2 linked regions of the Prochlorococcus marinus str. AS9601 genome follow. The protein of the gene in region 2 interacts with the protein of the main gene of each other region in a pairwise test. Links are inferred from orthologs where the notes say so. Each region holds a gene or a part of one and is shown on either strand. Other genes may lie near its edges.

Evidence for each region.
Region 1: the proteins of gyrA (region 2) and gyrB interact in binary tests that used the Escherichia coli proteins (3 or more experiments, as listed by UniProt). The link is inferred for Prochlorococcus marinus str. AS9601 from one-to-one orthologs.

Annotation. Positions count from the first base shown.
Region 1 is NC_008816.1:1,572,706-1,576,182, reverse strand. What follows is about bases 448-3,422. They hold gyrB (DNA topoisomerase (ATP-hydrolyzing) subunit B), read left to right. Parts: upstream 448-938; coding sequence 939-2,906; downstream 2,907-3,422. Other genes in these bases: A9601_RS17790 (FluC/FEX family fluoride channel), read left to right, coding at 3,236-3,422; A9601_RS17795 (hypothetical protein), read left to right, coding at 2,903-3,232; miaA (tRNA (adenosine(37)-N6)-dimethylallyltransferase MiaA), read right to left, coding at 448-789. In the rest of the region: more of miaA, read right to left, coding at 1-447; more of A9601_RS17790, read left to right, coding at 3,423-3,477. UniProt on the Escherichia coli protein: DNA gyrase negatively supercoils closed circular double-stranded DNA in an ATP-dependent manner to maintain chromosomes in an underwound state.
Region 2 is NC_008816.1:979,312-982,976, reverse strand. What follows is about bases 245-3,407. They hold gyrA (DNA gyrase subunit A), read right to left. Parts: upstream 3,044-3,407; coding sequence 446-3,043; downstream 245-445. Other genes in these bases: A9601_RS14655 (GuaB3 family IMP dehydrogenase-related protein), read left to right, coding at 3,224-3,407; crtL (lycopene beta cyclase), read right to left, coding at 245-422. Outside these bases: more of crtL, read right to left, coding at 1-244; more of A9601_RS14655, read left to right, coding at 3,408-3,665. UniProt on the Escherichia coli protein: A type II topoisomerase that negatively supercoils closed circular double-stranded (ds) DNA in an ATP-dependent manner to maintain chromosomes in an underwound state.

The DNA of each region.
Region 1 (3,477 bases), 590 kb from region 2 along the record:
TTGGATAGTTTTTGTCGTAGTTAACTCAATTGCTTTGTCAATGGTTGAATGGTTTTTTAAAACATCCTTAGCTTCTCGATATCCAATGGTTTCTAATATTGGCAAATCAAATCCGTATTTAGAGATGAGGTAGTTTGTCTCTTCAATAATTCCCGCTGAAAACATATTTTTTGTCCTTTGTAATATTCTTTCTTTTAAATTATCTCTATCTAATCCAAGCTCTAGTATTCTCCAGTCAGGCGCCCTTTGCACTTTCAAAGTTGACAAAGGTTTTCCTGTGACGTAAAAGACTTCTAAAGCTCTTATTGTTCTAATATGGTCAGCAAAATTAATTTTTTTTGTTGATAATGGATCACAATTTTTTAATAAGTCCCAACATTTTTTCTGACCAAGTTCTTCCAATTGTTTTCTCAAATCATTTTGAGGTGGGACGTCTGGTACAAAAAAACCTTTTGTTATCGAGTTCATATACAACCCACTACCTCCAACAAGAAAAGGTAGATTATTTTGTTTAATTTCACTTTTTATTGATTTTTGAGCAATTCCTTGAAATTGTTTAACATTAATTGGATGGATTGGCTCCTCAATATCTATTAAAAAATGCTTGATTTTTTTTTGTTGGTTTTTAGATGGCTTGGCTGTTCCAATATCCATGGACTTATAAATTTGCCTTGAATCGATATTATGTATATGAGTTTTAAAATATTCTGCAATTTCAATAGCTAATTCTGTTTTGCCACTTGCAGTAGGCCCAATCAAAATTATGACATTAGGAAGGTCTCTAGACATATGAATTTATGAAGAAAAAAAAATTAGCTATATAATTAAAGAGATTAAACTTTTCATTGACTTCGAGCCTTTATCTGATTGCGGTGGTAAGTTTAAATAAAGATCTTTTAAAAATAACATTTTAAAAGTTGAATATTTTTTTATATTAAATGAGTGAGGACAAAAGATCTAATAAAATCTCAAATGATTATGGCGCGGATCAGATTCAGGTTTTAGAGGGGTTAGAACCAGTTCGAAAACGACCTGGTATGTATATAGGTTCAACAGGGCCTAGGGGATTACATCATTTAGTATATGAGGTAGTTGATAACTCAGTTGATGAAGCACTTGCAGGACATTGTGATCACATTGAAATAGTTCTTCGAGCAGATGGTTCTGCTTTTATTTCTGATAATGGAAGAGGTATTCCAACAGATATTCATCCAAGAACAGGGAAAAGTGCCCTAGAGACTGTACTAACTGTTCTGCATGCAGGAGGTAAATTTGGAAGTGGTGGTTATAAAGTCTCAGGGGGTTTGCATGGAGTTGGAATATCTGTAGTTAATGCTCTAAGCGAATGGGTTAATGTGACTGTTTATAGGGATGGAAGCGAATTTAATCAAAGATTTGAAAAAGGTGTATCAAAGGGTGAATTGCAAGCTAAAAAGCAGACTGGTAAGCCATTTAAGAAAGGGACAAGTATTTGCTTTAAACCCGACAAAACTATTTTTTCTGGCGGAATTGAGTTTGAATATGCTCTTCTTTCTTCTAGATTAAGGGAATTAGCTTATCTAAATGGCGGAGTAAAAATTGTTTTTAGAGATGAAAGAAATCAATTATCAGATGGTTCCTTTAAAGAAGAAATTTATTTGTATCAAGGAGGTATTAAAGAATATGTTGAATACATGAATGCTGAAAAAGATTCTATTCATCCTGAAATAATTTATGTTGACTCACAGAAAGAAAATGTATATGTAGAAGCAGCTTTACAATGGTGTTCAGATGTATATTCAGATAATATTTTAGGGTTTGCGAATAATATTAGAACTATTGATGGAGGGACTCACATTGAAGGGTTAAAAACAGTTCTGACAAGAACTTTCAATAATCTTGCAAAAAAGAGGGGCAAAAGAAAAGATATTGAAAAAAATTTAGCTGGCGAAAATATTAGAGAGGGTTTGACTGTTGTTTTATCGGTAAAAGTCCCAGATCCCGAATTTGAAGGGCAAACAAAAACAAAGTTAGGAAATACTGAAGTACGAGGAATTGTGGATTCTCTCATTGGGGAGGCTCTTACAAAATATATGGAATTCAATCCTGCAATTTTGGATTTGATCCTTGAAAAAGCAATTCAATCATTTAATGCAGCAGAAGCTGCGAGAAGGGCTAGAGAATTAGTAAGAAGAAAAAGTGTTCTAGAAAGTTCCACTTTACCTGGCAAATTAGCAGATTGTAGTTCTAGAGATCCCTCAGAATCAGAAATTTATATAGTTGAAGGAGATTCAGCTGGAGGTTCTGCAAAACAAGGACGAGATAGAAATTTTCAGGCTATTTTGCCTCTCAGGGGAAAAATTCTTAATATTGAAAAAACTGACGATACTAAAATATATAAAAATACAGAAATACAGTCATTAATAACAGCTCTAGGATTAGGAATAAAAGGAGAGGAGTTCGACGAAAGCTCTTTGAGATATCATAGGGTTGTTATTATGACGGATGCTGATGTTGACGGTGCTCATATAAGAACTTTATTGCTGACATTTTTTTATAGATACCAAAGAGAACTTGTTGAGAAAGGTTTTATATATATTGCTTGTCCCCCTCTTTATAAAGTTGAAAGAGGTAAAAATCATAATTACTGTTATAACGAGAATCAATTAAAGGATACAATTCAAGGTTTTGGAGAAAATGCAAATTATAATATTCAAAGATTTAAGGGACTTGGTGAGATGATGCCAAAACAATTATGGGATACAACTATGAATCCCCAAACGAGGATGATGAAAAGGGTTGAAATCGAAGATGCACTTGAAGCTGACAGAATATTTAATATATTAATGGGAGATAAAGTTGCACCAAGAAGAGAATTTATTGAAACCCATAGTGGCAACTTAGATATGGCAACTTTAGACATATGATTAATAATGTTCTCAAGAATTTTTGTTTAATTACTTTTGCATTAATTGCTCCAATTACATTACCTGCTGGTGGGATCCAAAGAAGTTTAAATCAAAATAAGTTCCCTAATAATACAAATGAAATTATATTGAGTTCCAAGGCTTCTCTTTATTCTTATCCTGAAATTTATGCTAAGGAATTATTAGTTCTTGATGTAGGTACAACTTTATCAGTATTACGTAGTTGGAAAGTCAGTAAAAGCGAAACTTGGGTTAGGGTTGAATTAGCTTCTAATAAATTCTTAGATGATCCTAATATGATTTTAAAAGGTTGGATAAAAATGTAAATTTTGGATTTTAGTTCAATAAGTATAATTTTACTCGGCAGTACTTTTGGATTAATACTTAGGATATTCATACAAAATAATTTTAAAAAAAGTATAGGTTTTGATATTCAAAATACTTCAATAGTAAATTTTTTATCATCTTTTTTTTTAGGAATATTAGTAGCTTTAAATTTTAATAATAAAGAAATATTAGTATTATTTTATGGCGGTTTTTTAGGATGTTTTAGTACATTTTCTTCTTTTAT
Region 2 (3,665 bases):
ACTAACCTCGCCTTTATTCTTAGTCCTGAAGAACAAATAACCTCAGATATTTTATTTTTCTCTTTAATATCTTTTGCCGTTTCATTCAACCATTCAATCCCTTTGCACTTTTTTAAAAGTTCATTTTGAAAAGCTTCTTGATTTATTAAACCATAATCATAATTATGTTTTGTTGGATTATCTCCCTTTTTATTTTCCCCGTTTCCAAAAAAACTAACTGTTTTACACCACCGATGAGATAACAATGACTCTAATCCTAATTCCTCTAATTCAGATGCCCAAATTCCATATGTATTCTCCCATTTTTCATTTGGAGATTTAGTTGATATTCCCTTTATACTAAGATCTTGCTTGGCTAATTCTGAAGCTAAGCACAGTGCTGCAGGCCCGGAACCTAAAATTAAAATATCAAGTATTTCCATATGATCTAATAAGCCAATCTCTTTTAATTTTCTTTGTCTGAGTTGGATTGGTCTGCTTCTTCTGTTTGTTCATGAGGAACCAATACAACTTCTGATAAATGATCGCCCATATCTAATCTTTGTAATTTTACTCCAGTAGCGGCTCTGGATTGCTGGGATATTTTATCTGCGTTTGTTCTAACAATAACACCTTTTTCGGTCACAAAAAGTAATTCTTCCCCTTCTCCAAGAACCTTCAAACAAACTAATACATCGTCTTTAATTCTGAATTTTATTGCTCTCAATCCCATGCCAGCTCTTTTTTGTAATCTAAACTGAGTTACAGGTACTCTTTTACCTAGTCCAAATGCACTGGCTATTAGAACCCAAGGACCCTCTGAAGAGTTGACTTCAAGATTTTCATCAGACTCTTTCGTAATATCTTCACTTTTAGCTAATTGATCAACTAAATCAGATGTTAAAACATCCATAGATACTAGATTATCGCCTTTCCTAAGGTTCATTGATTTAACCCCCCTTGCCGTCCTGCCAAGTGGCCTTAATTCGTTAATATCTAGTCTGAAATGGATCGCCATTCCTGTTCTTGATCCAATTAAAACACTGTCACCTTCTCTGGATAACCTAACCCAAGTTAAAGCATCTCCATCCTCAAGATTTATTGCTATTAATCCATTAGATCGAATTTTTGAGAAAGCAGAAAGTGAAGTTCTTTTTATAAATCCAGCCTTGGTTAGCATTAACAGATAACAATCGTTATCAAAAGAATCTACTGCAACTAGCGAGGTTATCTTTTCTTCTCTTGGTATTGGGAGAAGTTGAACTGATGGAGTACCTTTAGCTGTTCTGCTACTCATGGGAACTCTATATGCTGGTAAAGCATAAGATACACCTCTATCACTGAAAAGCAAAAGAGTATCATGATCATTACAACTTATAAATAGTTTTACTTCATCATCTTCTTGTGTCTTTGTTCCAGCTTTACCTCTAGACCCACGACTTGTAGATTCGAATTCATTAACAGGCATTCTTTTTAAATAACCCGCTTCAGTCAATAAAACTACAGATCTGTCATTAGCAATAAGATCAATATCATCTAGACCACCGCCCAAATCAAGTATTTCTGTTTTTCTTGGAGAGGAAAATCTTTCATCGATTTTATTAAGTTCTTCTAGAATAATTTCAAATATTCTTTCTTTACTATTCAATATTTGCTTATATAAGTTGATTTTTCTGGTTAACTCATCATGTTCTCCTTTGATTTTATCTGCTTCTAGTGCTGTTAATCTTCTTAATTGCATTTGTAAAATAGCTTCTGCCTGTGTGGCAGATAACTCATGATCAGCTTGTAAATTTTCTCTGGCTGAAACTGTATCTTTTGCTGATCTTATTAGATTAATTATCTCATCCATAGCACCCAATGCTAATAAAAGACCGTTTACTATATGATCCCTCTCTTCAGCCTTTTTCAATAAAAATCCTGTTCTTCGCCTTATTGTCTCTACTCTAAAGTCTAGAAATACATCTAACATTTTCCTGAGAGAAAGTGTTGTGGGCTCTCCTTTTACTAAAGCAAGTATATTTGCACTAAAGTTATTCTGTAGAGGTGTTAACTTAAATAGATTATTTAAAACTACTTGTGGGTAGGCATCTCTTTTTAGTTCAATAACAATCCTCATTCCGTCTCGATCACTTTCATCTCTAATATCAGAAATACCTTCTAATTTTTTTTCATTAACCAAATCAGCAATTCTTTCTATCAATGCTGCTTTATTTGTTTGAAATGGAAGCTCTGTAATTATTACTGCATCTTTTTCTGCTCTACTAGTAGATTTAATTTGCTCAATATTTGCTACACCTCTCATAGTTATTGAACCCCTTCCTGTTTTGAAAGTTTCTTTGATACCGTCTCTGCCTAAGATTTGACCACCTGTAGGAAAATCAGGACCCTTAATTATTTCAAAAAGTTCTCTATCTTCAAGTGAAGGGTTTTTGATTATTGATTTAAGACCATTAATTAATTCCCCTAAGTTATGAGGTGGGATATTAGTTGCCATTCCTACTGCTATTCCAGATGATCCATTTAGAAGTAGTTGAGGAATCCTAGCAGGCAAAACTGTTGGCTCTTGCTGAGAGCCATCAAAATTATCGGCGAAATCTACAGTTTCAGATTCAATATCCTCTAATAAACTTTCATCTGTAAGAGACTGCAAACGAGATTCTGTATATCTCATTGCTGCTGGAGGGTCGTTATCAACAGAACCAAAGTTTCCATGGCCATCTATGAGTGGCATCCTCATCGAGAAATCCTGAGCCATCCTAACCAAAGCATCATAAACAGCAGTATCGCCATGAGGGTGGTACTTACCTAGTACTTCTCCTACAACTCTTGCACATTTTCTATATGGTCTTCCGCTAGTTAAACCAAGTTCATACATTGCATAAAGAATCCTTCTATGAACAGGTTTTAATCCATCTCTTGCATCTGGAAGAGCACGACCAACTATTACGCTCATTGCATACTCAAGGTATGAGCGAGACATCTCATTTCTTAGGTCAGTCTGAATAATTCGGTCGTTATCTTCGCTTAAACCTGAGTTATCAGAATCTAAAATATCAGACATATAAAAATCCTTTTTTTAATAATAATCGCTGATTGTCATAATGAATAAAAAAAAATATTTATTTAATTCCCAAATACTTACATTTACACACAAATCAAAATAAAACCTTTTGTTTTTGAACAAATCTTGGCTTATTACCCCTTTAGTTGTTAATTTAATCAAAATAAAGAGTAAATTATCGTGAATATTGAACTTGGTCTAAATAAAAAAGTCAGAAGGGCTTATGGCATTGATGAAATAGCTTTAGTCCCTGGTAATAGAACTCTTGATTATGATTTAACTGATCCTTCTTGGTCAATAGGTGATATCAAAAGAGAAGTTCCGATCGTAGCTAGTGCTATGGACAGTGTTGTGGATGTTGATACGGCTGTAGAACTCACGAAATTAGGTTGTCTAGGGGTTATTAATATGGAGGGCATACAGACAAGATATGAAAACCCTGATGAAATATTAAACCAAATAGCATCAGTCGGGAAGAATGATTTTGTTCCGTTAATGCAGAAGATTTACAGTGAACCAGTCAAGGAGGAATTGATTTTACAAAGAATAAATGAGGTCAAAGAAGGAGGAGGCATCGCTGCTTTTAGTGGGACTCCACAAGCCGCTATTAGGTTTAAAGAAA